2 regions of the Shewanella denitrificans OS217 genome follow, and region 1 is predicted to be linked to the other one. Evidence: predicted binding sites of a transcription regulator. Region 1 holds the regulator's gene; the other holds the start of a gene.
What was found. The regulator MetJ, encoded in region 1, represses methionine synthesis genes. The targets are predictions, from matches to a motif close to TAGACGTCTAGACGTCTA.
Positions count from the first base shown of each region.

Region 2: a site for MetJ is predicted at 2,372-2,389, ahead of serA (phosphoglycerate dehydrogenase). Genes of this name have one in related genera too.

Region 1 covers NC_007954.1:686,934-703,303, reverse strand. The annotation lists gene SDEN_RS03225 (bifunctional aspartate kinase/homoserine dehydrogenase II) at 1-1,243, opposite strand, end outside; gene metB (cystathionine gamma-synthase) at 1,254-2,426, opposite strand; gene metJ (met regulon transcriptional regulator MetJ) at 2,627-2,941, shown strand; gene SDEN_RS03210 (sulfite exporter TauE/SafE family protein) at 3,044-3,775, shown strand; gene SDEN_RS03205 (hypothetical protein) at 3,808-4,461, opposite strand; gene SDEN_RS03200 (sulfite exporter TauE/SafE family protein) at 4,624-5,508, opposite strand; gene SDEN_RS03195 (AraC family transcriptional regulator) at 5,642-6,391, shown strand; gene SDEN_RS03190 (TonB-dependent receptor family protein) at 6,649-8,781, shown strand; gene SDEN_RS03185 (DUF3703 domain-containing protein) at 8,852-9,190, opposite strand; gene SDEN_RS03180 (hypothetical protein) at 9,425-10,501, shown strand; gene SDEN_RS03175 (phosphate ABC transporter substrate-binding protein) at 10,511-10,921, shown strand; gene SDEN_RS03170 (diguanylate cyclase domain-containing protein) at 11,040-11,276, opposite strand; gene SDEN_RS03165 (c-type cytochrome) at 11,373-12,701, shown strand; gene SDEN_RS03160 (lipase family protein) at 12,800-13,759, opposite strand; gene SDEN_RS03155 (response regulator transcription factor) at 13,815-14,366, opposite strand; gene SDEN_RS03150 (sensor histidine kinase) at 14,363-15,751, opposite strand; gene SDEN_RS20785 (hypothetical protein) at 16,117-16,370, shown strand, end outside.
Region 2 covers NC_007954.1:3,718,091-3,734,460, forward strand. The annotation lists gene SDEN_RS16090 (curlin) at 1-1,162, shown strand, start outside; gene SDEN_RS16095 (helix-turn-helix transcriptional regulator) at 1,268-1,936, opposite strand; gene serA (phosphoglycerate dehydrogenase) at 2,473-3,702, shown strand; gene SDEN_RS16105 (transglycosylase domain-containing protein) at 3,804-6,836, opposite strand; gene SDEN_RS16110 (porin) at 7,137-8,450, shown strand; gene SDEN_RS16115 (methyl-accepting chemotaxis protein) at 8,470-10,428, shown strand; gene SDEN_RS16120 (patatin-like phospholipase family protein) at 10,543-11,679, opposite strand; gene SDEN_RS16125 (ABC transporter substrate binding protein) at 11,825-13,567, opposite strand; gene SDEN_RS16130 (Lon protease family protein) at 13,937-16,369, shown strand.

The DNA.
Region 1 (16,370 bases):
ACAACCTGGCAAAACTGCGTCTAAAATGCTCAGCATCGGCACTCACTAGGGCGACTAGGCCTAAGTCCAGATTAAGCTGCAGCTCAGTAATGCCAAATGTCGGCGCCTGCTTGCTTAGCAGTGCATTTACTTGCTTTTGATTTTCCAGCATAAAGGCCAGTTCGTGCTTATCTGCGCCATATTCCCAGTGGGCCAAAGGCGTAAGACCCGCCGAAGTCAACGCCGCCAATACAGACTCAAACTGCGACTGAGGCTGTGGCTTAGATTGAGAGTCTGACTCTATCTTGTTATGGGTCTCAAGCTTAAAACTAAACAGCACCACTTGCGACAAGCTGGTCACCACAGGTGCGCTGGCCGATGAGCTTTGGGGAGCAATCAAGGTGAAATCTGTGTGTGAAGCGTAACTTGAACGCACCGCTAGACTCACTTGAGTATTGAATAACGGCTGCAAGGTGCGTGAATGCAGGGCAGGAGATCCAAGGCGAGCTAATCTATCCGCCTCAGCCAACGACATGCTTTTTAATAATTTGGCATCGTTAATTTTATTAGGGTCGGCATTGAATATGCCTTCTACGTCGGTCCAAATGGTCACTCGGCCAATGTCGGCAAGGCTGGCTATCAAGGTGGCGCTAAAGTCTGAACCATTGCGGCCCAGTAATAAGGTGTCGCCCTGAGCATTGGCGCAAATAAACCCTGTGATCACGAGACGTTCGTTAGTACGTTCAGCAAGTAAGGTCTGGATTTTGGCTTTCGATTCTTCTACTCGAATTTTGGGTACCGCGCCTTCATCGGCCACCAGAATGGAACAGGCATCCACATGACTTGCGGCCACGCCCGATTCTCGCAGTAATGCTGCCATCAAGCGCGCCGACCAACGCTCACCAAAGCTAACTACATGGCTGATTTGGTATTCGTTACGCTGTTCAAGGGACAGCAAACTCGCCAACTGAGCTTTATCGTTAGATAAGCGCTCGCGCAGATCCCGCGCCTGCTCGTTTGATAACAGCTGTTCTATGAGTGCCTGCTGAAAACTTATCAGCACCTGTAACTCTTCTTGCCATAGCTGGCCTGTATCGCGCAGATCCAATAATTTATATAAGAAGTTAGTGCTCTTCCCTGCAGCAGACACCACGACCAAGTCATCGCTGTGACCATGGGTCAACAGAATATGAGCGACACGGCGATAGCAGTCAGCATCAGCAAGACTCGAACCACCAAACTTATGTAAATGACTACGCGCCATTCCTAACTCCTTAAACAACGACTTTCAGTGTTGCAACAGCGGCTAAGGCTGCTTCAATATCGGCGACAAGATCAACGCCATCTTCGATGCCGACAGATAATCTCAATAATGTGTCACTAATGCCAGCCTCATCACGGGCCTTGGCCGTCATGGCTCTGTGGGTCATGGTGGCTGGCACGGCAACCAGACTCTCCACCCCCCCTAAGCTCTCGGCAAGACTAAATAATTTAAGCTCACTTAAGAAGGCCACGAGTGCTGCTTCTCCACCATTAAGCTCAAAACTTACCATGCCACCAAAACCTTGTTGCTGTTTTAATGCAATTTCGTGACCTGGGTGGGCTGTTAAACCTGGGTAATATACCTTATTCACCACTGGACTGTTAATTAAGGACTCAATAATTAGTTGGGTATTTTCCTGATGTTGGCGCATTCGTACACTTAATGTTCTAAGTCCACGTAAGGTCAGGTAACTATCAAACGCGCTACCGGTTAAACCTAAGGTATTTGCCCACCAATCGAGTCGCTCGCCAATGTCGGCATCTTTAGCCACCACGGCGCCGCCAACAACATCGCTATGACCATTAATGTATTTAGTGGTGGAGTGCACCACTATGTCAGCCCCTAGGGTTAATGGCTGTTGCAATGCAGGGGAAAGAAAGGTGTTATCCACCACCACTTTAGCGCCCACTTGATGACTCAGTTGGCAAATTGCGCTGATATCCACCACCCTAAGCAGTGGATTCGACGGAGTTTCTAGCCAAACATATTTAGGCTTAAGCTGCAGAGCGTCTGCCAATGCATTAGCGTCATTTTGATCGATAACCACGAGCTTAAAACTGCCCTTAGCTGCCAAGTGAGTAAACAATCGGTAGCTGCCGCCATAGCAATCATGGGGGATGACTAACACATCTTCAGGGGCTAACAAACTGGTGACTAAGGTGATGGCCGCCATACCAGTACAAGTGACAACTGCACTATGACCTTGCTCTAACTTTGCCAGCGCCTCTGCCAATAAGTTACGCGTTGGGTTGCCCGAGCGGCTATAGTCAAACTCTCTGGGCTGTTGATGCCCTTCAAAGCTGTAATTGGTCGACAAATAAATCGGTGGCACCACAGATCCATGCTGAGTATCCGACTCTATGCCGTGACGAACGGCCAAGGTGGCTAATTTATGCTGACTCATGTGGACTCCATCAATTTGCAGTGTAGATGTCTAGATGGCTAAATCTACGCGTAAGTCTAGGCCTGGTCAAGCACTTTAGCCATCTAAACGTCCAAAAGTAAAGAAATCTATTTGCAATCAACAACAAATAGTAGCAATAATTTGACTGTGGCCTGTAAGGGGTTAAAATCTGCACCGAATTTCAAGTTAAGGGTGAGTTAATGACTGAGTGGAATGGCGAATATATTAGCCCATACGCCGAGCATGGCAAAAAGAACGAGCAAGTAAAAAAAGTGACTGTGTCTATTCCGTTAAAAGTACTCAAAGTACTGACAGATGAACGCACTCGTCGCCAGGTGGGTAACCTAAGACACGCAACCAACAGTGAACTCCTCTGTGAAGCCTTCTTGCATGCCTATACTGGGCAACCTCTTCCCAATGATGAGGATCTATCAAAAGATCAAATTGACGGTATACCCAGTGAAGCCAAGAAAATGATGGAAGCTATGGGCTTAGAGTGGGAAGAGTTAGAATAAACCCGCTTAAGCAAAGTCATACCTAGCAAGTAACACAGGGTTAGTTGGCTAACAATGCGCTAACCCAAATTTTCGGCAAGTTTACTTTAGGCCTTCTCCTTGATCATCGATCCCCTGAGCCTTGCCCTAGCGGCGATTATTATCTTCTTTGCCGCCATCACTCAAAGTCTAATTGGCTTTGGTTTAGCCGTCGTAGCCAGTCCGCTACTTTATCTTGTTGAGCCTGATCTGGTACCTGCACCCGTTATCATGATGGGCTTTGCCATCTCTGTGCTCACCTTGATCCGCGAGCGCGGCCATTTAGAATTTAATGGCCTGCAATATGCGTTACTTGGACGTATTCCCGGGGGCTTTCTTGGGGCAAGTTTATTGATCTTAGCGCCACAAGCCGTCTTAGGCTTAGTGATCGCCGCCATTGTGGCTATTGCCGTGATTTTGAGTGTGTTTAAATTCAGCGTGCCAGTGAATCGCACCAGTTTATTTATTGCGGGGATTATTTCGGGTATTTTTGGCAATATCGCTGCCATCGGTGGGCCGCCAATGGCCATTTTACTCTCAGGAAAAGATGCCAGTCAGTTTCGCGCCGCCTTGTCCGCGTTTTTTATCTTCAGTTCCCTTATCGCGTTAATTATTTTGGCCGTCACAGGTTTATTGAGCTGGCGTCATCTATGGCTTGCCTGCATGCTGCTGCCGTCTGTGGTGTTCGGATTTCTTGTGGCGGGAAGATTAGTGGGCAGAGTTGATAAACAAAAGACTCGCAGCGCGACATTAATCCTCTGTAGCCTTAGCGCCTTGGTGCTGACAGTACAATCTGTGCTGACGCTAGTTAACTAAGACAAAATCACTGACATCACGGCCTATTGCGGTTAAAAATGGTATGAGGTTTTTAACAGCGCCCCTTTACTGGTATCACTGCCCAGCAAACCAATAAATTGCACACTAAAACTGCGATTAAGATCCAACTTAGTCGCAAGGGCAAACACATCTTGAGCGTTATCAGCCATACCTTGGTGAAAGTTTAATGAAAAGGTCAGCCAATCCATCGGCCTGTATTCCCCGCCTACATTTAGCTCACCGACCTTGAAGTAGGAGTAATCCTGCATTTGATTAGCCTGCTCAAACATTTGCGGTGAGTCCGCATAGAAGGGTTGATTAATATTAGCCCCTAATGACAAGGCAAAGTCATCGAATTCATAACTTAGGGTCCATCGAGACTCGGATTGATAGCCCGCACCATCCAGAAAGTTAACAGCTAACGGGGTTAATACATCATGAGTTAATGGGGGGCGACTCAAGATAAGCCCTGTGCCTTGCGCCTGACTATGACTATCACCATGACTCCCCCCAAGGTTAAAAAAATAGCCCTCAGAAGCCACAGGCATATTGACTATAGAGAGTTTAAAACCATAGAGGGATTGATTGATTAAGGTGGCGGCTTCCAGAGGGGCGCAGCTCCCAGACAGAGGAGAGAAACTGAGAAAAACTAGGCTCAAGATAGCGCTTTTTTGAGTGAAGTTCATCTGGGTTCCTTAAGCTCGACGGGGGACGTCAATTAAAGATAGCAGCAAATAAAAGTTTGCAGCAGAGAATCATAAGAAGATAGTGAAAAACTAATTAAAACATTGATTTTAAAATATTTTAAAAATAAAAAATTCTATCCATTCATTTTCTCTCCCCATTTTTTACACTAGGCTGGAAAACATTTTTAGGCTGAGGATAATCAGTAAGCAAGCAAATAGCTTTTTAAGCAAGCCTACCGGCAGTTTATGGGCGAGCACAACCCCATAGGGAGCGCTGAAATAACTGCCAAATGCCACACAAACCGCCGCCGGAACCGAAATAAAACCTAAACTCATATCAAGGCTCTGAGCCGCCACTTGCCACCAGCCATCTCCCATTACAGCGCGGGTTTGAGCGCCTATGTCATAAATACCCATTTCTTGTGCTGCCTCAGCAGATGTCAGCCCATTAACCCAGTAGCCTAGGCTCGCCGCTATGGCTATGGGTAAGCCTATGGCCGCCGAAGTGCCGATGGCATGCTTAATGTTTATGCCTCTATTGCTCAAGTAAGGCACAGTTAAGGAACCGCCACCGATAGACACTAAGGCCGAAATCGCGCCTATGCCTAGCCCAGCTAGCCCCATACTGCTTGGGGTGAGTCTTTTACTGTCGTGAACTTGCCCTGAACTCGTTTGCCTTAACATCTTGATAGCCACACTCAGCATAAACACAGAGAAAATACCAGCCAACACTTGGGTACTTAGCGCGGTTGCAATAAAGGTTGCTGCAAAGGTGCCCAGTATTATCCAAGGGGCCATAGAGTTAACTATCGGCCACTGCACTGTGCCTTTGGCATTATGTGCTCGCATGCTGGCAAAAGAGGTCACCAAGATACAGGCCATTGAAGTGGCGATGGCATAATGCATCACTAAATGACTTTGCATACCTTGGGCTAGAAAAATGCTCACAAAGGCCGGGACTAAGACTCCGCCACCGCCAATGCCAAAGAGCCCAGCCATAACGCCCACTGCGCCGCCCAATATAAGATAAATTCCTAACCATTCCATAATTACACTCTGTCCTATAGACGTGCTTGTTAATGATAGGCATTATCCTAACTGAACTTTAGCGCGTCTTAATATCGACCAATTGCCACAAAATATCGACTTTATGCCAAAACTTGCTTCAATCGCTCCTTCCATGGAATCGACTCGGCCGTTATTACAGCCCATCACTGTCGTTAATCGGCAGCTGCAAGCCCATTGCCATGTCATGTCCCATAGCCATCTTTGGGGCCAGTTCGTCTATGCCAGCCAAGGGGTGCTCGCAGTCAACACGCCCGCCGCCAGATATTTAGTCACGCCGGAACAAGGGGTGTGGGTGAATTCCAACATCAGCCACAGCGTGACTGCCATTACTGAGGTGAGGTTAACCAGTTTCTACCTTGACGAGTCCCAATGCCAAGCCTTGCCCGAGCAATCTTGCGTACTCAATGTGGCGCCGTTTTTACACGCCTTAATACAAGAAGCGCGCCTTATACCCAGCGACTTTGATTGGCAGGGCCCTCGAGGAAGGTTGCTAAGATTAATCAGAGACTGGCTCAGTGAGGCGAAAAATGCCCCCTTTCATTTGCCCTATTCCAGCCACCCCAAACTAATGCAGCTCTTTGGTGAACTGCAAAACAACCCCGCCAATCAGGACAACATTGCCACTTGGGGCCAGCGTCTGGGGGCATCATCACGCACCCTATCCCGCTTAATAAAGGCCGAAACAGGCTTAAGCTATCGCCATTGGCGTCAACGTCTCAATCTGCAATTGTCATTAAGCTTGCTTGCTCAAGGTCATAGCATCAATCATATCGCCGACAGCCTAGGGTACGCTTCACCTTCGGCCTTCATTCACATGTTTAAGCAGCAAACCGGTGACTCACCAGCCCGCTATCGTAAATAATCCCCTTAATGCTATCCTTACCGTAAATTTACCTTTGTGATAAAAAAGTTAAGTCACAACTAGCGCTGTGACTAATACTGCTTCCTAGCGACTTTTTAACTATTAAGAATTTAACATTGGACATAACATTAAATTAATTCAATGCCACCCACCCATAAACGCTAACAATTCTCATTACCGTATAGTATATTCCTTTCGCTTTAAGACTTATTACTCTTCAAGTATTAAAACAGAGTCAATAAACCTAGGAATTACATATGTTAAACTCAAAAAATCGCTTCAGACTAACCAGCGTCGCCATGGCCATTACCATGAGTTTTACCGCCACAGTTGTGGCTGCAGAAGCGAAGAAAATAGAATCGACACCCGAAGTGATAGTGGTTAGCGGTAGCGTATTGGGTAACTCAGAAGTTGCCGACTTAAAAACCTACACAGGTAACCGCTCCATCATCACCTCAGATCAAATAGAGCGCACCGGCGTACACTCCATAGATAGCGCATTGCAACAAGTACCCGGCCTTAAAATTAAAGATGAAACCGGCACCGGCATTTTGCCGAATATTTCGGTGCGAGGATTAGACAGTAGTCGCAGTGGTTATGCTCAAGTGCTGTTGGACGGTATCCCCATGACACTCGCCCCTTATGGGCACACGGGCCAATCTTTATTTCCTGCAACCCTCTTTATGATAGATAGGATTGACGTGGCTCGCGGCGGCGCATCGGTGCAATATGGCCCGAATAATGTCGGCGGCGTGATTAACCTGATTTCAAAGCCTATCCCTGATGATTGGGAAACCCATTTGCATGAACGCATGACCTTCTTTGGTGAAGGCCAAACCCTGTTTGATACCAATATCAGCACAGGCGGCGCGGTGAATGATGATTTCGCCCTGCGCTTAGATGGCAATATCACTAAAGGCGAGTCTTTTCGTGAGCACTCAGACACAGACATCAAAAATCTGCTGTTAAAAACCGTCTGGAATATCGATGAGCGCAATAGCCTAGATACCAGTTTGCAATATTATGATGCTTTCTCTGAGTTGCCAGGCGCGCTGCACACCGCAGCCTATGAAGCAGACAGCCAACAATCCCTGCGTCCCAATGATGAGTTTAAGGCCGACACTAAACGCCTATCGATGAAATACAGCCATGTGCTCGCGGGCTCAGACACCATAGACTACGGTGAGTTCGACTTAACGGCCTTTGGCAATAAGAGCTCACGTAATTTTCAATGGGATTTTTACGATAAAAACAAAGACACCGACGGTAATTTAGGCAGCAGCTGGAGCGACACCACCCAAGAAGCCACTCACTTGCGCAATTCCCCCCGTGACTTCACTGTGGTCGGCATAGAGCCCAAAATGAGCCTATTTATTGATGGTGACGTGAGCCAACATATTATCGCGGGAGCCCGTTACGTTAACGAAGATATTACCTATCAACTCAACCACATAGAAAAATCGACCCAAGCCGCAGTGCGCCCCCGTGACTGGCAGATGGACACAGATGCCATGGCCTATTTTATCAGTAACAAAATCGGCTTCTTGGATGACAGCTTGTCTGTTACCCCAGGGCTGAGATACGAAGACGTACGCATGACCTTTACCAACCTAGGTCAAGATTATAGCCAAGATAACCATGTTACTGAGCTGCTTCCCGGCATCACTTTAGGCTATGAGTTTACTGACGCTTGGTTTGCTTATGCCAATGCTCAGCGCTCACTCAGAACGCCGCAGATCTCACAGCTTTGGCCTAAAGGCCAGACCCTTGAGTCTGAACTCTCGTGGAACTATGAAGCCGGCATTCGTTTTACTCCCACAGAGCGCAGCAATATTAACCTAGCAGCGTACCGCATCGACTTTAAAAACAAAGCCGAATACGACAGAAATATCAGCATGTTCGTCAATATTGGGCAAACCAAAAACCAAGGTATTGAGTTAGAAGGCACTTATTCCCCCCTGTCTTTACCTGAGCTAACCTTAAGCGGTGCGTATAACTATTTGGATACCGAGCAGCTTGATGGAGAGTATGCGGGTAATGAACTGCCTTCAGTCTCCAAGCATCAGCTATCGGCCAGTGCGCTCTACAGTATTGATGATATAGATTTAGGCTTAATGGCCTACTATTACAGTCAATCCTTCGCCGATTTAGCCAACACTGTCACCGAAAGTGTCTCAGGCACTGAAGGCGAAGTCCCCGCTTATACTGTGATTAACTTCAACATAAGTACCGAGTTTTTTAAACAAGACAATAAAGGCCTTAAGGTCGGTTTATCCGTTAACAACCTGTTTGATAATGACTATTACTTTAGAGGTTTAGATGTCTCTCCCGCTGGACGAGTTGCAGCCCCAGGGCGCTCATTGAGCCTAGACATAGGTTATCGCTTCTAGGGCTTTGACTAAAATCTAAATCAAAATCTAAATCAAAACACAAAAGCATGGAAGCCTAAAGCAATGAAAGCTATTTCTGTAAAATAGCTTTTAAATCTTCTGGGATAGCCATAGGTTCGAAGGGACTGACCTTGGCGCCACCGGTATTACCCACAGGCACCCAAATGCGAGAAAAAATTACTGAGGCTAACATACGGGGAATTTGACCTAACACTTCTCTGGCATCATGAGTTTTTAGGCCCACTTTTAGCATCCACCAATGGGATTGGGTATGCGGAATCACATAAGCCTGCCCCAGAATATGGGCCCGCTCAAGATGGAAAAAGGCCTTAGTAAATTGACCTTGCTCGTACAATTGTTGAGCGCTATCCATTTCGGCAATGAAAGCCCGTTTCACATTAACCTTCATATTAACTTCCTATTGTTGAACTTTAATTCAAGCGGCATTGGATAATATACCACCAAGAGTTAATGACCTATAATTCAATGACCTAACACTAAGTAAAACACTTTTCCGCCACCCTCCGACAACATTTTCTGTCTAAAGTTCAAAAAAATATTAATAAAAACTTCAATTAAAATTGCAGTTATAAAAAGCTGTTCTAGTCTTTAGCTTGAATATAAACCACTTGAAAGGTTTTCTATGAAAAATAAGATAGCGCTAGGTATTTGCTCAATCTTACTCAGTACAACTGCTTATGCCGAAGTGAATGTTTCAGGGTTTGCCTCTGTCGTAGGAGGTCAAGTCTTGGACGGCACGGGTGTTGCTGAATTTGATTTAGGGCCCACATTTTTAGCTGACTACCCGCTAGTTGGCAAGTACGAAGAAGAAATTACCTTTGATCCTGATACCTTATTCGGGTTGCAGTTCTCAGCCGATCTGATGGATGGATTAAGAGCCACGGCTCAAGTCGTCTCCCGTGGCGCTAACGATTATTCAGCTAGCTTTGAATGGGCTTATTTATCCTATGAGCTAAACGATAACTGGACAGTGCAAGCAGGTAAAAAACGCTTACCTCTCTATTATTACAGCGACTTTTTCGACGTCGGCTATGCCTATGTTTGGATAAGACCACCAGCAGATAATTACACTTGGCAAATCTTTAACTACACTGGCGTCAGTGGCTTGTATAACTATGTCGTGGGTGATTGGACAGTCTCTGGCCAGGTCTATTTTGGCAGTGAAGACAGTGAGCCCAATAAGCTATTATCTGAATTTTTCTTCCTCGAAAATACCCGAGAAATTTGGAAAGACATCAAAGGTATTGTGGTTGAGTTAAATAAAGATTGGTTCGAACTTCGCCTCACGCATATGCAATACACCAATGAACGTTATATTGGTGGGGTGCAGCAAGAATGGAATGGCAGCACAGAGCGTACAGGTAAATTTTATGGCTTAGCGGCTAATGTTGAATATGACAACTATCTAATTTTATCTGAAATCAATCGCTTGGTGCTAGATAACACCAACTTAGACACTTATCTCATCACCTTCGGCTACCGTATAGATTCGGTCATGCCCTATATTTCCTATTCAAATTTTGATGATGGAGAAGATGGCGAAGTACACAATACAACATCTGTAGGTATTCGCTGGGACTTTCATCCTTCTGCAGCATTTAAAATTCAATATGACGACGTAAAAGATAAGGGTGGACCAGGACTTAAAGTTGCTGGTGATGCTACAGCCATCAGTGTCGGTGTCGATGTTGTTTTCTAGGAGAGGCATATGAACAAGATAATATTAACTCTGGTATTAAGCTTACTATCCCTGCCGATTTTTGCCGAAGTTGTGGTGATTGCGCACCCAAGCAATGGGGATACATTCGATAGAAAAGAAATTGAAAACATCTATTTGGGAAAATCAAGAACCTTCCCAAGTGGTGCTGCCGTGCTACCATTAAATTTGGATAACTCAGTGCCAGCCAGAGAGGCATTTGATAGCAAGGTGCTGAATAAAACATCGACTCAAATTAAGTCTTATTGGGCTCAAAAAGTGTTTACTGGTAAAGGCACGCCACCCAAAGAAGTGGGCAGTGTCGCCGAAATGCTGGAGTTAGTGGCAGCGAATCCAAGCATCATAGGTTATGTCGATAGTAGTGATGCTACAGACGCTGTAAAAGTGATAGGCAAGTTTTAATGGACTGTCACTAACTCCCACCGCGCTTGTAACGACACTCCAAGGAGGAGAAACTGAGGCGAGTTTTCACTCGCCTCAGTTCTTTCTCTGCATGTCACAATTTGGCTATCCTCAAGGCTTAACTCTGGGCCATAGAAATGGTGAACACCCGATTTCGACCTTCATTTTTAGCACGATACAAGGCGTAATCGGTAATTTTAAGTAAAGTATCAAAGCACGCATCATCAGGCATGGAGGTCAGATCGCTGATGCCAAAGCTTGCGGTGGTATGAATCCCCTGAGGGTTAAGTTGCTCAATCTGTTGGCGCAGTTGCTCGGCTTTGCCAAAGGCATCATGCTGATCGCAATTAGGCAAATAAATAATGACGGTTATAGAGTTTGGTGAGCTGATCCTTCATGGCTAACTCATACATTTGCAATCGTTGGCTTTCTATATCTTTAAGCGCCGCGGATAACTCTTGAGTTCGTTAAGGTACAGGAAGGCTATGGCCGCCTCGATGCATTAAACCGTATCGGCAATCAAGTCTTCGCCACAAACCTTGATCGCAGAGAAAACTATCAGCCCATAGATGCACCGGTTAACTATCCCTTTATCTGGACCTCATCTTGGTTTAAATGGGTGCAATACGATGCCTCTATTATGCAGCCATTGGTGCGTAACGTCGGCGAGTCCATAGGTGTGAGTGCCCAAGTAGACATGCTCTCCCCTAAAGACGAGGGTCGATTCCAATCTTCTGTGCCCATTGAAAATATGGTGTGGATTGAAAATTTCTTGAAAGGCGAGGCGTTTAATCAAGGCCTCACCGCCCCTGCTTGGCCCTTTGAGCCCATTAGCGAAAGTGATGAAAATTATAAATTTGGCAAGGACTTGTATCAGCAGCGCTGCCAAGGATGCCACTTACCTGTGATTTCAGATCCGGCCCTATTGGCACATTTAACACCCATCGAATACCGCCAAGATGGCCAACGGCTGCAAACCGAAGAGAAAGTGCTCGACTTAGTGATAATACCTCAGCAAGACATAGGCACAGATCCCGCCCAAGGCAATATATTGAAGACACGTTTAATAGACACCTCAGGAAAGGAGCAAGGCCGCACCGATAGGCAAACGTCAGGCTTAGGATTGGATGCCGTACTCTGCAGTTTAGATACGCAGCAAGTGCTTAACAACCAATTGTTTGAAAGTGAAAACCCACAAAACGTCGACCTAATTAATGGCATTAAAATGAGCGATGGCGGTGATGCTAATTTTGCCCTCGCCCTTGGCTCAACCGTTGAGCAAACCATCTTGGCCTGGTACAAGGAAAACGTTATTTCAGATCCCAAACTAATCGAAAAGTTATCCGGCGGTCGACCTAACTGCTTGCAGGCAGGTCAAGGTTATAAAGCCAGACCCTTAAATGGGGTTTGGGCAACCGCCCCTTATTTGCATAATGGCTCGGTGGCGACCATTAAGGATCTTATCTGTAACACCCAGCAGCAAAGGCCCAAATTTGTGCTCTTAGGTGACATACGATTCGATGCGGACAACCTAGGTCTCTATCAAGCGCCCAAGCTGCAAAACATCGCTAAGCAAACCTTAGCTACTGGCAAGCTATACACGGATGAAGGCTACTTTATTCTCGATACTTCCCTTGGGGGTAATAGCAATCAAGGCCACAGTTTTAGCGACGAATTTAATCCCGCCTTGCCCCACAATAAACAGTCAACAGGCGTAATTGGTGAAAAGTTTACTGACAAGGAATGCGAGGCTATCCTCGATTACCTTAAGATGATTTAATTCGCGCTTTTAGCATAAAAAAGTCGGCACTAGTGCCGACTTTTTTTATGCGTTAATTAATACGTAATTACCGAGTCATTGAGCGGAAATTAATACGGTCACAACAAGCCTATGGTGTTCGGATTTGGGGCCTGTGAGCTAATAAAGTCTGTCGCCCCTACAGGCAAACGCTCATCAACACACACACCTTGCTGGTTTTTTGCCGCCGCAATTAACACGGCGCTGTAATTGGCAGAGGCATGGCTGTCTAAAAAATCGAACTTACCCAATAAGCTGTCTTTATGGAAGGCAATAAGGAGAGCGTGGGGAATATGCTGATACCCCATCAATGTGGGCGGAACACAGGGAACCTTGTCATAGGTATTTTGCACCCTAAGGGTTTGGCGACTGGGGTCTTGCTGCGCCCCTTGCTGCATATAAAACTGCACAAAATCACTGTTGCCCACTCTTGGACAAGCAAAGTTAATGTTCGATGCCATAATCTTAGGCCGAGACACTGCCACATCTAAGGTGAACAGCTCACTTAACGCTGATCCTAGGCTGTGACCCGTGATTAACAATTCTGCTATGGGTTTATCCGATGCGTTATATTTATCAAGTAAACTAAAGACTTGCTGCTGCATTGAGGGGGTTGGCGCTTGGCTGTCGCTTTTACTGTCACTATAGACGTCGAAGAACCCTGACTCCACCTGAACCTGGGCCGGTACAGCTTGAGTCACATCAAAGGGCACAAATAATCTTTTCTCCGTCCCTAAATCGTCAAGCACATCCAAGAAAGAGGCCGTGCCCCTAAATGCAAAGATATACTTAAAGGGCGCCTTGAGTGTGCGAAACACCACCCCATAACACTCTAAGGTCTTATCTCGATTAAAAATGGCATCCACACCCGTCCAATAATCGACATATTCAAACCCTTGTGGGGGGATTAACCCATCAAGCTGACAATCCATAGGGTCTTGAGTATTAAAGGCCTGATAAGCTTGAAGGCTCGCCTCCATGAGTTGTAGTACTTTGTTTTTATCTGTGGCATTTATGCTTGTCAGGTACGCTGTGGTCATGGTGGCTATTCCAAGCTAATTTTTAACCAAAGCATACTTATATCAAGCTTATAAATCAATTGGATAGACTAGACACAGGTTTTTTCAGTAACTTGCGCTGCAAGGTGCGTCTGTGCATCCCAAGCTGTCTGGCGGTTTCTGAGACATTGCCTTGATTAGCGCTCAGCACTTGCTGAATATGCTCCCACTCCAAACGCTTAGGATTTAGCGGTAAGTCATCCTGCTCATCTGACTTAGTCTCTCCTTGCATAGCATCCTTGTTGACGTCCAGTGCCGCAAGTAAAGTATGGGTGTCCACAGGTTTGGCAAGGTAATTATTTGCCCCAAGACGCATGGCCTCTACGGCTGTCGCTATACTGGCATAGCCTGTCAGTAGCACCATCATGGTCTTGGGCAGCAGATTGCGCAGTGGCACAATGAGATTTAAACCGTTATCTTTTGCAAGCTTCATGTCCAATAAGATATGGCTCGGCTGAAAATGGCGCGCGGTTAATAGGGCGTCACTGGCATCATGACTCAGCTGACATTCAAACCCATGGCGCGCCATACGGCGGCTCAGGATGGCAGCAAGCCCTTGATCGTCTTCAATAATGAGTAACCTTTTCATGCTGTCCTTTTTGTTCCTGTTTCGCTATTTACTGTGGGCAAACGCACTTCGGCGACCGTGCCGCCCTGTGGATGCTGAGCCAAAATCAATTGCCCGCCCAAACGCTCTATGCTTGCATGACTAAGTAATAACGCGGCCCCCAAACCCTTAGGGCTTTGCACTAAGCGGTTGCCCAGTTGCGCCAAGAGTGCCGGCGCTATGCCTTGGCCAAAGTCGCGAATACGCAAACCTATGCCTTGCCCCGCAGCCTGTAACGCCACAGTGATGCTCACTTTTGGCTGTTGAATATTGTCCATGCTCGCCCTGAGGCCATTGTCTATGAGGGCCATCAAAGCCGGCACCACACTGGGATCGGTATTGAGCTCGATTGCAGCTAACCCTGAGGACAAAGTATCAGGCCAGCTGATTTTCGCCTGCGGCATAAACAGCAAACAACTGTGCTGCAAGGCGTTAATTAAGTCAGCCAAGTTCTGCTTGGCCATATGCTGAGAGCGTATGTTTTCTGTGGCTAAGCGTAATTCTTTAAGCGTGTGCTCACAGCGCCCAAGGGCAAGATCCATTTCTTCAGCCGTCTGAGTTTGATAAGCCAGCGCTTGGGGGCTTTCTTTAGCTTCATCCAGCAATAGCCGTAAGCTTGAAAGCGGCGTTGCTAATTGGTGGGCCATCTGCGCCGAGGCAGTGCCTAAAGCGAGCAGCTGCTCTTGAGTCAACTGCGCTTCCCTGTGATAGGCAAGCTCGGCATCTTGTTTGCGCATCCGCCTTGCTATCAAGGCGACGCTGGTGGTTAATGCCAGTGCCGACACCACAAAATTAAGCCACATGCCTACATAATGAGAGCCCATGTCCATGGTGCCATGGGCCATGTGTGCCATCATCTCATGCCCCATGGCGGCATGTTCACTTGTGCTCGGCGCGCCTCCAGTATCAAAACTTGGCACAAAAAAAATCATCAAACTATAGGCTAAGGTCGATAATGCCGTCAGGCTCCACGCCGCCCACAAGGGCAAGGTCACAGCCGCCAGGGCGATAGGTAATAGCAGCAATGAAATAAAAGCGTTAGTGGCGCCGCCCGAAAAATACAGCCAAGCCGTCCACAATAAGGTGTCTATCAGTAATACTGAAAACAGCCCTGTCTCGTGTAAAAATAACCCTTTGCGATACCAAAGCGTTACCAGCAAATAGCCAAACGCTAAGCCAAGCACCCAAGTTAACGGGGTTAATTGCAGGCTTAAGCCAAAGGCTTGCTCGCCCACTAAGGTCAGTAATAGTTGCAGCAACCAACCTAAGGCTCTGAGCAAGGCGAGTTGATCCGCTGAGCCTAGCCCTCGGCTTAACATTTTCACCGCTGAAGCTTCACGCTTAGACAAAATACTGGCTTCCTTCATTGTTCATATATGCTTGAAGATCTATTACTAAAATAGCTATGGATACATTTTCACGCCTCACCCTAGCAGTCCCCAAAAAAACAGCAAGCCTAGGTTTGCTGTTCCGCTATCAAAATCACACATTAACCGCCACATCAGCATATAAGCTGACGTGGCTCCCCCCCGCGTTTTCACGTTAAGCCTAAGTGTCGGCCTAACCCACGACAACTGATGGTTCACAGCTTGAAATAATTATGGCTTGGCAAACCTAGATGAGATGTTTACCCTTATCATTTATTGTAACTTAAGCCAAGGCCATAGGTAATTAACCTTAAACGCTAGAAACTTACATTACACCCAAAACCTGAGTGCTTATAAGCGATCCTATGACAGCTGACTTACCTTTGATCTTAGCCGGCCCTTTTCTGCGCCACTGTGATAATGATAATTTCACCTTGTGCTGGGTAAGCCGTGAGCCTTTGACTGAGCTTAAGCTCACCCTGGCAGCCAAGCAGCATTCATTAACCTCTGAGCATTTACAAGAATTTGCCTTAGGCGATAAAGCGTTTTACTACTTGCTGCACCTAACGCAAACAGACTTGCTCCCGAGCAATCAAGGGATTAGCTATCATTTAAGCGC
Region 2 (16,370 bases), 1.5 Mb from region 1:
TGGCTTCTGGAACAAAAGCGTTGCCGATGTAACAGGCAATGACAACGGCGTTGAGGTGACTCAGGCTGGCGCAACAAACGAGTCAAACATTGAATTAGTGGGTGATGCCAACTCTACTCTTGTGAACCAGAATGGCGATGACAACTTCAGTGTATTCCGTGTTCAAGGTAACGGCAACGACGGTGACATATCTCAAGAAGGTAATAACAACCAGGCGGGTATGATTGCCCTTGATTTATCACCTAACGTGGGCAACAACAACGACGTAACCTTAGGTCAAGTAGGTGATGACAACCTAGCCGGCGTTCGCGGCGTTGCGGGTGATGATAACACTGTCACTATAATGCAAGAAGGCGACAACAACACTGGCTTTATCTATGCCCTAGAAGGTTCTGATAACGAAATCGATATTGACCAGTTTGGTAATAACAACAATACGGTACTCCAGTTCGCCACTGGCAATGATAACGATGTTAGCGTATTACAAGACGGCAATGGCAACATGATCGGTGACACGAATACAGCCGTGATCAATGGCAGTAACAATCACATCGACATCGAGCAAACGGGCGACACCAATTTAGCAGAGTTTGAAGTCACTACAGACGATAACGATGCAGACCTTGAACAAGATGGTAATAACAACTACGCCGCTTTTGGTACTTATGCTGGTAATGACAACGATTTTGACCTGTCCTCTGAAGGTAATGATAACCAAATTTTCGCCTTCGCTATTGGTGAAGATAACGATGCCGACATCAGCCAAGAAGGTGATGAAAACTACGCTTACGTTGAAATGCAAGGTGACGATAACGAAGTGGATGTTATCCAAGACGGTCTTGGTATGAATGAAGCTATCGTATCTGTAATGGGTTATGACAACACTGACATACGCGTTGCACAAGATGGTGATTTGAACCTGGTTGATTTAATCATCACAGGTGATGAGAACTTTGCCGACATAGCTCAAACAGGCTCAGCTAACTGGGTTGGCGGTACTGATGGTGTGGCTTCGTTCACAGTCAACGGCAATGAAAACAGCCTAACAATAGTGCAGACAGGTAATGATAACCTAGTTGAAGGTTCACAAACTGGCATGAACAATATTGCCAACGCGACCCAGATAGGTGATTTTAACGTCGCAACTATCGTACAGAACTAAAATACAAACTTAGTTAATAAATGCCTCTTTCAAGAGGCATAAAAAAAAGGAGCAATTGCTCCTTTTTTTATGCCCGCTCTTTTTATGTCAACAGAAGTTATTAGCTCAAGATTGAAATTCGAAATGCGCTTGGTAAGTTTGCGCCCAACGCAGTAACTCGACTCGATTGCGGGATTGAGTTTTACGGAAAACTGAAGACAAGTGCGCCTTAACGGTATGCTCACTGATACATAATCGATGGGCAATTTCTTTATTTCTTGCACCACTGGACACTAATTGAATTATGGTTCTCTCACGATTGGTGAGCATCTGCAGCATGGCGATAGTATCTGCAGGCATATCATTATTCGCATCCAGCTTTTGTACTAACCGGCGGAAAATCCGACTAATCAAAGGTCTATCATACCAAAGTTCATTAGCCACCATCTTCCTAAGACCCGTAAGCATTAAATCCATTCGCTGATCAGCATATAACAGCCCACGCACCCCCAACAATAACGCCGATTCTTGATCCAGAGAGCCGCGTTCAACTTGGTATAAGGCCACCGGGACATGGTTAACCAAACGAGACACCAATAGAGGGATACCCTTGTTATCTAAGGCCGCGCCTTTTTGGGCTATCATATAGAAACTATTAATTTTTTTCTCTTGTTCTAACTCTGAGGCTTGTCTTACGATACGGGTTTTCATTCCGATTGATTCGGCTAAAATAGCCAAGTGGCAAGGCGCTGCCACCTGATGTAAAAATACTAATTCGTCGATATTTGAACTCATACATCGCTCCCTAAACGCGTCCATTCTTAGCTGGTATTACTTAGGCATTTTCACCATAACACAGCTAAACCAAATTCTGTAGTTAACATCCTGATAACTTAGTGGGTGAATTCTGACTAGTTCAAGGGATGAATCCATCAGCTAAAAGTATTAAACATTTCTAGCGCAAAGTAAATTTCAGCATATAACCCATTAAAACAGATTAAAACTTGAATTCTAAACCGTTTTACAAATTAAAAGATCACTTTACTCTTTACATCAAGCTAAGCGAGTTCCTTAAATTCAACGATCATCCACAGTTAACTAACCCTACTTTCTACAAGAAATATGAATATTTTTCAGCCCATAAATAGAGTTGTAACTCTAAAAATTATTTCTATGAGTTTGTTATATAGAGCAATTAATTCACAGGTTCGATTGTTCTAAAATTAGAATATTAACTTTAGACGTCCAGCGCTCCACAACTGTGAAAAAAAGTGCTACTTTGGTTCAAATTCAACATTTCATCTACAACTGAGCAAAGAGGCAGACAAACAATGGCGAAACACTCGCTTGACAAGGATAAAATCAAAATCCTGCTGTTGGAAGGCGTACACCAGACAGCAATAGACGTATTGGAGCGAGCGGGTTACACCAATATTGAATATCATAAGGCGTCTCTCAGTGATGAGGCCCTAAAAGATGCCATAAAAGATGCCCATTTCGTCGGCCTACGCTCTCGCACTCAAATCACAGCATCTGTATTGCAACAAGCTGAAAAGTTAGTTGCCATTGGCTGCTTCTGCATTGGCACCAATCAGGTTGATATCGATGCCGCAGAAAAGCTGGGCATTCCTGTGTTTAATGCACCTTTTTCAAATACTCGCTCAGTAGCAGAGCTAGTACTTGGCGAAATCATTATGTTGATGCGCGGTATTCCCCAGCGCAATGCCCATGCTCACCGAGGAGGCTGGCTTAAAAGCGCTAATGGCAGCTTCGAAGTCAGGGGAAAAACACTAGGCGTCATTGGTTATGGCCATATTGGCACTCAGCTAGGTATTTTGGCTGAGACTTTGGGCATGCGAGTGGTATTTTTCGACATCGAAGATAAGCTCCCCCTAGGTAACGCCGTGCAAATTCACTCCATGGAAGCGTTACTCGCACAGGCAGATGTCGTCACCTTACATGTGCCAGAAACCCCGCAAACAAAAGACATGTTTGCTGCTGAAGAATTTGCCATGATGAAAAAGGGCGCTATCTTTATTAATGCTTCCCGTGGCACTGTAGTGGATATCGACAACCTCGCTAATGCCCTTAAGTCTGAGCACCTTGCAGGCGCGGCTATCGACGTGTTTCCCGTCGAGCCACAATCCAATGATGATGAATTTCAAAGTCCGCTACGCGGCTTAGATAATGTCATCCTCACCCCGCATATTGGTGGTAGTACCGCTGAAGCACAGGAAAACATCGGTATTGAAGTGGCTGGTAAGTTGGCTAAATATTCAGACAATGGCTCTACCTTGTCTGCGGTAAACTTCCCCGAAGTCTCCTTGCCACAACACAAGGGCACTTCGCGGTTATTACACATTCACCACAACCGTCCAGGGGTGTTAATTAAGATTAACCAAGCGTTTTCTGAGAAAGGCATCAACATCGCGGCCCAGTATCTGCAAACAACCGCTGTCATAGGTTATGTGGTAATGGAAGTTGACTCAGATCAAGCCGAAGAGGCTCTAGTCGAACTTAAGGCAATTGACGGCACCATTCGCACTCGCGTCTTATTCTAGGCTTATTGTTAACAATCCGAGTTCAGCTGGTTTACATTACTGAAACGCCCTCATCAGTCACTGATGAGGGCGTTTTTCATCTAACATTGCAATCCAAAAACTTAATCGCAGATGGGTTCAGAACGCTGCAAGTAAGGAGATAAAATGGGCAGCATGCCCTTAAAGACTTGCAGTGGCAGCGCCGAGGTAAAACTAAAGTCATCAGACTTAGCGCCAGGCACAAATGCCGTCAAGGTACCAAAATAATCATCTCCCAGGTAAAACACAAAGGTCGCAGTGCGGTTCATCGCCGTGGTTGACACCTTCTTTCCGAAACGCATCTCAGTGACGATGCGATTATCCCCAGTCCCTGTCTTACCGCCTATGGCTAAATCTTGGCCTTGACTGTCCTTAAAACTGCCTTTTAAGCGCCTTGCCGTCCCCTGCTGCACTACATTGGCAAGGGCCGCCTTTAGGGTCTGTGCCACTTCTGGGCGCATAACATATTCAGCTTGTTTGCTGCTGTGGTTAAGTAGCACTTCGTAAGGAGTGCGCTCGGCAAAGTGCAGCTCATCAAGTTTCACGGTGGGCAATCTATTACCCTGGTTTTGAATAATACCCATCAACTCAGCCAAGGCTGCGGGTCTGTCTCCAGAGCTTCCAAGCGCCGAGCCCAGTGAAGGCACTAAATGATCGAAGGGATAACCAAGTCGCACCCAACGAGCATGAATATTTAAAAATGCCTCCACTTCCAGCATCACCTTAAGGCGCACATCACGGGCATTTTTATGTCGAGTACGAAACAACCAACGATACACTTCTTGGCGCTTTGCACTGCTGGCTTGCCTAACGTCAGCTCGGCTCGCCTCTGGATGCTCTATCAAATAACTCAGCACCCACAATTCCAACGGATGAACCCGAGCAATATAGCCTTGGTCTGCCAAGTTAAATTTATCGGGACCGTATTTATAATATAAGCGCTCTATCTGCTTATCTTCGGCATGGTATTCAGGCAAACGTTTTTGTAAGAAGCGCTTAAAACTGGCAATGCTTTCATCGGGTAATAAATAGCGATAGCTGGCCGCTAACTTATGCTCTGCCTGCCCTATGGAATTAAAAAACAGCTCAAGCCGCTCAGGGGTGGTCTTATTCTGGTATTTTTGGAATGAACGGGTGACGAAGATGGCCCCTTCACGATCGGCGAACGCCCTCAGGTATTCCTCACGGCGAGGGTCTTTATCATTGCGTAATAACTGAGCCAAGCTGCCGTCGTTATTGTAGCTGCTACTGTAATTAACTAAGTCACGCATTAATCGCACAAAAGGTAAGTTAATCGAGTCCTGCAATGCCTGATACAAGGTAGGATTGCGGCTATTTTCTTCTTTTCTAAAGTTATTAAACACGTGCAAGCCACCACCGGTAAAAAACCGTTCATGGGGTGAGGCAGAATAGGTGCGCTGCAAGGCTGCATCTAACATTTGTTTTAAATTTAAGTTTCGAGTTTGAATTAAATAATCCACCACCCAGCGGGTAATGTGATCTTTGGCTTCTATGTCGACGCGATATAACTCAGCGACAGATTTAGGGGCAAATTTCTGATGCAATTCGGCGACGATTTCTAAATAGGTGGCTAATACTCTTAATTTAGCGGTTGAGCCCAATTCGAGTTTACTGCCCTCATTGATATCGAAGGGCTGATCGGTACTGTCCGTTTGCACTCGCACCTTGTTCGAGTTAGCGGTTTTTTGGTACAAAGTAAAACTGTACAGCACTTCGTCCAATTTATCGGCCTGCAACAAACGCTCGCCGAGCAAACCCACAGATTGAGCAACCTCCACCTTCGACAAGCTGCGAAGGTATTGGCTCAATTGCCTTTGTAACTCACCGTGCAAACTAGTGCTGGCCTTTAAATCTAATCGGTCCAATTCATACAAATTCATCCCCAGTAAACCTGCAGTGCGAATACGCACAGAATTGATGCCCTTATCCACCACGCTCTGACCAAAGTCATGGCTCTTGCTAGTATTAAATGCTAATTTTTGTGCTAAGGTCGCGCTCATTAACGCCGGATCGATAAGATTAAATTTCTCCAGTAAGCGCAAGTGGCTATCCACAAGTACCTCAAGGTCCGCGTGGCCTTTGAGCAAATAATAGGAAGGTCGTCGCTGGGCTATCATTAGCGCCACAATTTGGCGAAACACTTGCCCACGCCTCACCGCATTATCTGCGGTATGCCGGCTTTTTAATAAGGTATTAGCAAAGTCAAAGTCTGTTTTAAACCAAGCCCATAAGCCATCACCTATGCCATGAACTTCGCCATAATTGGGCGCCGAAGATAAAGGTACTGTATTCAAATAGTCTTGTACTATGCGCTTTCTGGCAGGCTCAGTTTGCTCCCCTTGTTGATACACCCGAATACTGGCCGAACCAATTTGCAGCAACTTGTCTTTAATACTTAGGGTAAGACCTTGGGATGAATGCCTAAACTTTTCAATCTGGGTCGCGAGCGTGCTGCCCCCAGCGGTTGACACATTGGCCCCCAACATTTCGGCAATTTGACTCAATCCCGCAACCACGAAACGCGGCCAATCCACCACAGGATTAAGCTTAGGTTCTGTGGTCCACATCTCTCTATTTTCAATAAATAATAGAGTGTTAATTATTTCCTTAGGAATAATATCGCTGTCTTGGTAGGCACGCTTTGGATAGGCAAAAGAAAACAAATCCCGTCGTCCACAATCGAGCAGGCTTAAACCCGATTGAGCTTTCTCATGATAGGGCGGGAAAAAACCCAGCTGAGTGTATTCTTGTAGCCTCGGAGAAAAAGCGACTTGCTTAGTAATGTGGAAATTGCGCTCGGTTAAGCGTGCTAACCGCTCTGGCAGTTTACTGTAACCATGACGCTCATCGAAAGGCCCATAACTTGGGTAAATCACCGATTGGGTGGCTTCAGGCACCAAATGATAGGTTAAGGTCTTGGCATATTGGTGCAAAAACTTGGCTTGGTAATAGGATGTCTTGACCTCGAAAGCAATCAATCCTGCAATCGACAAACATAAAAGGATAAACAGTAATCCGGCCTTGCTGCGGCGCACCGTTTCAACCTTATGTTCACGGGGCCGGTAATTATCAAACTGCGATTCAGGGCTTAGCACGATCACTCCATCGAAAAATAAAAAGTTGTACACTTTTAAGCAAGCAAGATAAGACCTATTGCGGTTTCTCTTCGGCGCAATTTTACCAGATGGGGGAAATATTTAGATATAGCCTAAACAACTAAATCTTTTGTTTTTAAGCGCTAGGCGTTTTTTTCACGCTACTCCTGTTTCGTTTTTACCTTGCTAGGCAAGGAAGCATAACAAAAACGATAATTTTTTAGTAATCGACGCCTAGGTTTTCTTATTTTGTCTACACTTATCAACTAGAACCTTCTTCGGCTAGTACAGGATCTGCCCATGAAACGATTTAGCCCACTGTTACTCCTCCCAGCCATGCTTCCATGCTTAGTGTTAGCCACAGAAGTCGATATTGAGCAGCGCATACTCACAATGGAACAAGAGCTGCTGCAGCTCAAGCAGGAACTCTCAGAGTCTAAGGCCAGACAAGCTGCCCAAGAAAAACAACAAGCGCAGTTCCAACAAGCACAATTGGCTCGAGTTGAGGCTGCTAAGGCTGAAGCTAAGCTTGAAGCTGAGTCTGAACCTAAATCTGAACCCAGTGATGGCATCAAAGTGGGGGGCGCTGTGCGATTTCAGTATTCTTTCGAAGATTACAACCAAGGTAATCGAGACAGAGGCGGCGATTTTGATTTCGATGTGTTTCGCCTGGATCTCAATGGAAAACTTGGTGATGTGCAGCTCTCGGCCCAATATCGCTGGTTTCAATATATGCATGTTATACACCATGCTTGGGTAGGTTATGACTTAACCCCAAGCTGGCAAGTACAAGCGGGGGTGACTCGCGTGCCCTTTGGCAACTTGGACTACAACTCTCACAATTTTTTCTTTTCAAGCAACTATTATGTAGGCCTAGAAGACGACTATGATGCGGGCATCAAGTTTATCGGTAAATGGGATAACCACGATCTGCGTCTCGGCTATTTCTTCACCGATGAGATGGGCGGTATAGATGGTTATGTCAACGATCGCAGCGATCGCTACTCCTATGATGTCGTTGGTATTCGCCCCCCTAGTGAAGGCATATATGACGGCATCAGTCAGGCTATCGCCGAACACAATAGTATGGCAGCGCGTTACAGTTACTTATGGGGCAATACTGAGCTTGGCGCATCGGCGCAATATGGCGACTTACGAGACAGTAACGCCTCTGTCGGTCATCGTCAGGCATTTGCCGTCCACAGCAAAACCCAGATAGACAGATGGAACTTGCAACTTCAATACACACATTATGAATACGCCCTAGACAACGCCTTAACTCGCCTTGCTGTGGGGGCTTATCATTTTTTCGATACTATCCCAAGTGAAGCCGAACTCATTAACGCTAACCTAGCCTATCAATTGCCCGTCAACTGGGGGCCAATTACTAGCCTGACTTTCTATAACGACTACAACTTGATGTTTAATAAATCGGGCAATTTAACTGAAGATACTGTGATGAATGTGCTCGGTGTTGCCGTCTCCGCTGGCGGACTTTACACCTACATAGATTTGGTCAGTGCCAAGAATCACCCCTTTATTGGCGGCACCATGGCGGGTGATGAAGATAACTGGAATACCCGAGTGAATATCAACTTTGGTTATTATTTCTAACCTGCTCGAGAGTAACAATATGAAAATAAGAAGCAAAATTCAGCTCAGTATATTATCTGCATTAGTGATCCCAGCTCTGATCATTTCCGTGGTGCTCAGTAACAAGCTCAATGAGGAAGCCCAAAAGCAATTTGTGGATGTCTCCAGCCGTGAAATACGCCAAATAGAAAACGGCATCTCCATCTTGTTTAAAGACATAGAAGACAATGTGCGCTTTCTTGCCACCCACCCGGTAGCCACGAACAATAGCGCCGGGATGACGTCCTATGCTAATGGGGCGGGAGGTCCTATGACCCCATCACGCAATGGTGGCAACGAAAGCCAAATGTATGACTTGTTTGATATGTTTGCCAAGAGTCACGATGGCCTCGCCTATATTTATTATGCCAATCAAGATGGCGGTTATGTTCAGTGGCCCGAGGGCAGTATCTCGGCCAACTATGATCCCCGCACTCGGCCCTTCTACCAACATGCGATGAAAAATGACGGTATCACCCGCACCAGTGCCTACTTTTATGCCACCGACAATGCCACCATTATTAGTACAGTCACTCAAGTCAAAGATGCTCGCGGCAACAAGATAGGTGTGCAAGGTATGGACATGAGCCTTAAAGGGTTGACTGAATACATAAAGCAAATAAGCTTAGGAGAAACTGGCTTTCTTATGCTGGCCGAGAGTGATGGCACCTTATTGGTGGACCCCCGCCGACCTGAGAATAATTTCAAAAAACTCAGCGAGATAAAAGACACTGCTTACCAGCAACTGGCCCAAATAGAACAAGGTCAGGTCACGATTGAACTAGACGGCAAGAGTTATCAGGTTAACGTGATAACATCAAGCAAGTTTGGCTGGAAATTCATTGGCTTAGTGACTATGGATGAGATTTTTTCCACCGCCAATTTCCTCATCTATCTTATGCTGTTGATTGAAGCGATCATGCTGGTTATTTTCATTAGTTTGTCTTTTTGGGTATCGAACCTGATTACTCGCCCCATAGATGATGTAAAAAACTTGCTGCAGGAAGTGGCATCTGGAGATGGCGATCTGACCTGCCGCATTGTTACCCATAGTAAGGATGATGAAACCGCGGAGCTTGCCTTCGCCTTTAACCTGTTTGTGGAAAAAATTCGTGAGTTGATTTTGCAAGTCATAGACAATGCCAAGCATGTCAGCACCATGGCAAGTCAAGTGTCAGGGGCTAGCGATAGCTTGTCAGTAGCAACGGAGGAGCAAAATTCACAATCCCATTCCATCGCCGCAGCCTTAAATCAAATTTCCATCACCTCAGGGCAAATAGCGCAAACCATCAAGGGAGCCGATGAGCTATCCAAACAATCTAAACTGGAAGTAGATCAAGGCAGCGGCGTGATTAAAGATGTGATCACCCGCATGAGCCGAGTCGCCAGTGATATGGGCGGCCTGACAACCACCTTGCAAGATCTCAATAAATCCTCCGATGAAATCAATGAGATCATTAGCCTTATCACTGATATTGCCAATATGACCAACTTATTGGCACTCAATGCCGCCATCGAGTCAGCCCGTGCTGGGGAAGCCGGCCGCGGCTTTGCCGTGGTCGCCGATGAAGTGCGCACCCTGTCGGTTCGCACCTCAAAAGCCGCTACTCAGGTTTCCGAGCTGATTAAGGGATTGCAGCAGCAATCTAATGCATCCTGCGGTCAAATCGAGTTATTGAATCAAGAAATTAATGCCAGTGTCGAACACGGTGCTCAGTCCTTATTGATCTTGGAAAAAATCACCTCATCCAGCGAGAAAATTTCTCAAGAAACGGCCCATGTCGCTCACTCCATGGGAGAGGAAAGCAATGCCATCGAAGAAATTAACCAGAATATTCAAAATATGGCACTGGCCATCAATGAATCCACCGAAGATATCAGTCGCTTAAAACTTGTCTCACAACAACTGGGGGAACAAGCACAAGAACTGCAAAGTTCGGTGGGTAGATTCAAAACCTAACCCAGTGCATGTGAAAGAATACTCGTCTTTGACGAGTATTCTTTACTGTAGTTTTGATTTAAAGAGGCTGGCTTAGATGAACACCTAACATAGATTTAGTCAGGGTAATCGACTTTAATCTTTAGCAAAAAACTCACGTATGGCCACTTCTTCTTCCATGGCATCTTGATAGCCTTGGCTAATTAACTCTTTACAGAATCCCGGCTCGAATAACAGGTAACTGGCAAAACTCGCACCGCCCCCCTTACCTGTCGCACCTGTGGTTTTCATCATGTAACGCATGGCCATTGGCAGGGTATGCACATGGCGAGCCGCGACCTTGTCGAACTCCACCTTGGGATTTAAAGCCAGTAAATTGACCGCCCTGACCTCACCTTGTTCCGTGTGGGCCGCGGTATTTTGATTAATACGAATAAGATCGTTCATCCGCAACATAATATCCACGTCATGCTCTAAGCTATCGACAAAGGCGCTGTTAAACAGATGGCCAACCATCTGCGCAAGTGATGGTGAATGAGTGGTGGTTTCACGCTTGGGGATAATTCGAGGGTTACCGCTAACCCCTATGACCAAAATCTTGTCGGCACCAAATTTAAGCGCCGGACTTAAGGGCGCAAGCTGTCTTAAGGCGCCGTCACCAAAATATTCACGGCTCACTTGTTCGGCGGGGAAAATGGTCGGAATTGCCGAGGATGCCATCAAGTGTTGTACAGCAAGCCGTGTCGGCACCCCGACTCGACGGCCTTTGCGCCAGCCCTTGAAGCCAGGCTTACCTTGGAAAAAACTCACCGACTCACCCGAGGTATATCCGGTAGCATTGATTGCTACCGCATCTAAGTAGCCCGCATCTATGCGTTTTTGAATATTTTTAAACTGTATGGTGCTACCAAGTAATTCCCGCAATGGTGCATTATTAAGAAAGGCTAAAGGCCGATTCATGCCTATGCCTTGATTTAACAACGAGAGCAACAAGGTGCCGCCACTTTTAACCAGATCCAGTGCGCCGGCTTTGTACACTTGTTCGACACTGATTTGCTGCCAAAAATATTCGACCTTTTTAACCGCTAGGCGAAAATTGTTGGCCGAGGCAGCAAGCCCCACGGCATTAATCGCCCCAGATGAAGTACCGCTGATAATAGAAAAAGGATTATGGCTATTTTTATCATGCATGTCGGCAATGGCTTTAAGTACCCCTACTTGATAGGCTCCCCTGGCACCACCACCGGATAACACTAAGGCTCTTTTCGTCATTGGGCTTCCCAATTAGGTTTACATAGCGTCAATCTTTGGCTTGAAGCATTCACTCAAGGATTGATCTCGGCAATCGATTTTACATTAGTGTAAGCATAAGACAGGCTTAGGCAGACTGCTGATTTTCCTTGATAAATAATTTACTTTATGGGGCTCGTTCACCAATACAAACTCGGTTTCGCCCTTGCTGTTTGGCTTGATACAAGGCGACATCCGCACGGGATACTAAGGAATCTAAGCTATCATCTAGGCTAGCTTCAGTCACCCCAAGGCTGCTTGTTATGCGGCCAACGCCCTCGAAGTGTTTGCTCGCTATGGTGTGACATAAACGCTCACAAACTTGGGTCGCAGCGGCAATATCCGCCCCAGGAAATAAAACCAGAAACTCTTCCCCTCCCCAGCGATACAAGCGATCGCTAGGCCTGACTGTTGCCTTAAGCAAACGAGCAAAACTAATCAAAACTTCATCACCGCGACTGTGACCATAGGTATCATTAACACGTTTGAAAAAGTCTATGTCCAATATCGCCACTGATAACGCGAGGTTATCTTGTTTAAAGCGTGACAAATAAGCCCCAGTTTCAACCGTGCCAGCCCTTCGATTGGATAGCCCGGTTAAAGGGTCTGTAAATGCTAATTGACGCATATTTATCGTGGCATCATGCAACTGGCTGTTACGCAAGTTAAGATCTTGGGTTCGCTCTTGCACTTGAAACTCAAGCTCTCGATTGAGTTTATCTAATTGGATTTGAACGGCTATTCTCTTGCGAATATTGGTCAATAACACGGAAATGACAAGCATCAAAAAGGTTAATAACAACAAGACGCTATTTATCAGGCCGCCATATTCTTGATAGAGAGACTTAGGCTCACCGACAAGCTTGCTGCCTTGGGGTAAAAGCGCCCTATCGATAGCGAAGCGATTTAATAGAGCGAAATCGAAGCTTGGGGTAAAGGCCGCCTTTTCCTTTATGGGTAATTGGGCGATAGGGATGCCATCGAGTATGGCCAGCGCCATCTTAGCCGCGCTAGCGCCATGCTCAAATGGGTCATTCATCAGCCCTCCCATGGCACCTTTTCCTATCATCAAGGCGCCCCACATGCCATAAATGGGAACTTTGCTGATTTGACTCAGGATAGGGAGCTGCTCCTCGTAGGAAAAGTATTGCCCTTGGCTGTCTTTATGAATCGCTAACACTAAAATTGCGCTGCCAGTAGGTAACTCAGCCACCCTCTGGTGTAGCTCAACTAAGGTAAACTTATCCCAAATATCTAAGCTCACCCCTGCTGCCAAGCTAGGATCTGCCTGCCAGCTTGCCTTTACCTCACGGGCAAGATCTGTCATGCCTCGGCCAAACCCTGTGGTATCCCCCAGTAAAACAATGCGTTTTACATCTGGCTGTATTGTCTTTATCAATTCCAAGTTGCCGATAATCTCCATGCCTTCCAAGATCCCGGTGATCTGGCTTCGACCTTGTAGCGTTTCAGGCTTGAAGACATTGACGCCACTAAATACCATGGGCTTGCCAGGAAACAGCAAATCACCATATTCAATCATAAAATCATAGGCATAGTCGTCACTAGTAATAATAAGATCCGGCGAGTATTGCTGATACTTGTGCTTAAACAGACTCACAAGCTTAGTTTTGTAAACTGCATCATCGGCAAACCTGCGCTCATCCATAAACTCGATATGAAGATTCTCCATGGGAATACTGCTCGCCAGAGTTTCCTGAACCCCCCGAGTTAATTCTTTGGTCCATTGATATTGAGGATGGTAAGAATTCAACAGCAAAACCCGTGGAAGGCTTTCGGCCACAGCAGAAAAAGCCATTCCAGTAACACTCAGCAAGATGAAAATAAATCGAACAAAACCAAGCATACTCATCGCTTCTCGTTAGTCATATTCAGTAGAGTATAGTTGATAAGATGATGAGATTTGCATAGGAAAGTCAGGCAGTTGAAAATAGTCAAAACAGCGATGAGTAAACTGCAAATGATGATTATTTATTTTAAATGACAAGACTTCTGCCATAGATTAGCGCTTCGCCATAAACCTTGTGTCCAGCCTTAGATATATACACAGGGGCACTTGCTAATTCACAATTTTATAGATATGTTTTAATTATCAATTATTTATTTTTATTTGTTCACAGCATCAACTTTTACCCGTGAACCACAGACTAGCTAGCCCTAGTCAGCCCTAGCCTTAGTCAGCCATTGACGGTGACGATTACGGCCTTATCGAGGTAAGCCTATGACAATAGAACGATTAACCACAGAGCAAGTTTACCGCACCTCGTCATTATCCCAACTCGACCCCATGTTACGTACCACCAAGCAATTAACCCCACTGGATGAAATTGTCGGCCAAGAAAGAGCGCAGCAAGCGGTCGAATTTGCCATGTCCATTAAGGATAAAGGGTATAACATCTATGCCGTCGGTCGTAATGGCCTTGGCAAACGCACCATGATGCAAAGGTACCTCAATCGCCATCAGCCGATGAAAGGCCAGCAGTCATTTGATTGGTGTTATGTGGCCAATTTTGATGATGCACGAATCCCAAAAGTATTAAAGCTGCCCGCGGGTAGCGCGCTGGCATTAAAAAAAGCCATCGATAACCTGTTACAGCAGTTGATGAAGGCGCTACCCCAAGCCTTCGATACGGAAATCTATTACACCCGCTCCGAAAAATTGAAAAATCAGCTGTTAAAAAAACAAGAATCAGCGCTGCTAAGCCTGACCAAAGAAGCCAAATCCCAAGGTGTAGTGTTAAGTATTTCCGCCGAAGGAGATTATCAACTGTTTGCCCTCAATGGCGACGAACCTCACGATGAGGCTTCATTCGAACGGCTTAGTGAAAAAGAAAAAAGCGCCTTTGAGACCAGCATAGCCTCATTGGAAATAAAATTAAGAGGCATCCTGCGTAAACTGGCGCAATGGGAAGATGAGTTTTGCGACAAGCAAGATAAACACAATGAACAAGTCGCCAACAAGGTATTCATTAAGGCCTTCGATCCGTTAAAAGAAACCTTTCGTCAGTTGCCACAAATCAAAGCCCACCTCAACGCCATGCAAAAGGACATGCTAGATAACATAGATATCTTCATGGAAGAAAGTGAGGAACTCGTGGGCCTTGCCTATGCTTCTTTAGATAAAAAACTGCCGCGCCGTTATCAAGTCAATGTCTTGGTAAGCCAAGATGAGACCCCCTTCCCCATTGTGGTGGAAGAAAGCCCTAACTATCACACCATCTTTGGTTACATAGAAAACGCCACCTACAAAGGCACAGTGTTCACCGACTTTTCACTTATCCGCTCTGGCAGTCTGCACAAAGCCAATGGCGGCGTGTTAATGATAGATGCGGTCAAGGTGTTGGAGCGCCCCTATGTGTGGGATGGGCTCAAGCGAGCCTTAAGATCGCGAAAACTGAATTTAAACTCACTGGAGCAGGAGCTTACGCTGTCGGGCACCATCTCACTGGAACCTGAACCTATTCCACTTAATGTCAAAATCATCTTGTTTGGTGATTATCAAACTTATCAGCTATTACAGAATTACGACTCCGAATTCAGTGAGTTATTTAGGGTAACTGCAGATTTTGAAGATGAAATGCCCCGTACAGATAGCTCAGAAGAAAACTATGCCCGCTTCATTGCCAGCATAGTGCACGACAACCACATGCTCCATTGTGATAAGAGCGCCATCGCCAGAATAATAGAATACAGTTCACGTCAGGCTGGGGATCAACATAAGCTGTCCTTGCATTCGGCGGATATCGCCAATTTATTACGGGAAACCAATTATTGTGCTCGCCAAGCCAATGCCAGAACCATACGTAAACAACATGTGGAGCAGGCGCTATTTAAGCAAGAGCAAAGGGTGAGTCGCCTTAAAGACAGCATGATGCAAGATTTTGCCAATGGCACTCTGTTGCTGCAGACTCAAGGCGAGGCCATAGGTCAGATCAATGCGTTATCCGTATTGAGCACTACAGATCATAGCTTTGGCATCCCAACTCGAATCACCGCAACCACAGCAAAAGGCAAGGGGGAGATTTTTGATATCGAGCATCATGCCAAACTAGGGGGTAAAATCCATTCAAAAGGAGTGATGATCCTCTCTGCTTATTTGAAATCCATTTTTGCCAAAGAGAACATACTGCCCTTCTGCACTCACTTAACCTTCGAGCAGTCTTACAGCGGTGTCGATGGAGATAGCGCCTCCATGGCAGAGCTATGCGCTATCGTCTCGGCATTCTCACAACAGCCACTTAGACAAGATATCGCCATTACAGGCTCGATGAATCAATTCGGTGAAGCCCAGCCCATCGGTGGGGTGAATGAAAAAATTGAAGGCTTTTTCGATGTGTGTAGCATTAAAGGCCGCAGCCAATATCAGGGCGTTATCATCCCTAAAAGCAACGTCCATCATTTGATGTTAAGACAAGACATTGTCGATGCTATCGCCCAAGGGAGCTTTCATATTTGGTCCATAGAACATGTAACAGAAGCACTGACCGTATTGACCCAAGGAATAGATATTAGCCAACACTTAGACGCTGGAAAATCTGAACAAAAACAGCAGACTTTAACCGTACTAGAACTTAAGCAGGCAACCTTTGCCTTAGCTCAACAGCGAATTAACTTAAAACAAAAAAAAGTGAATATAGAGGATAAAAAAGCATAAG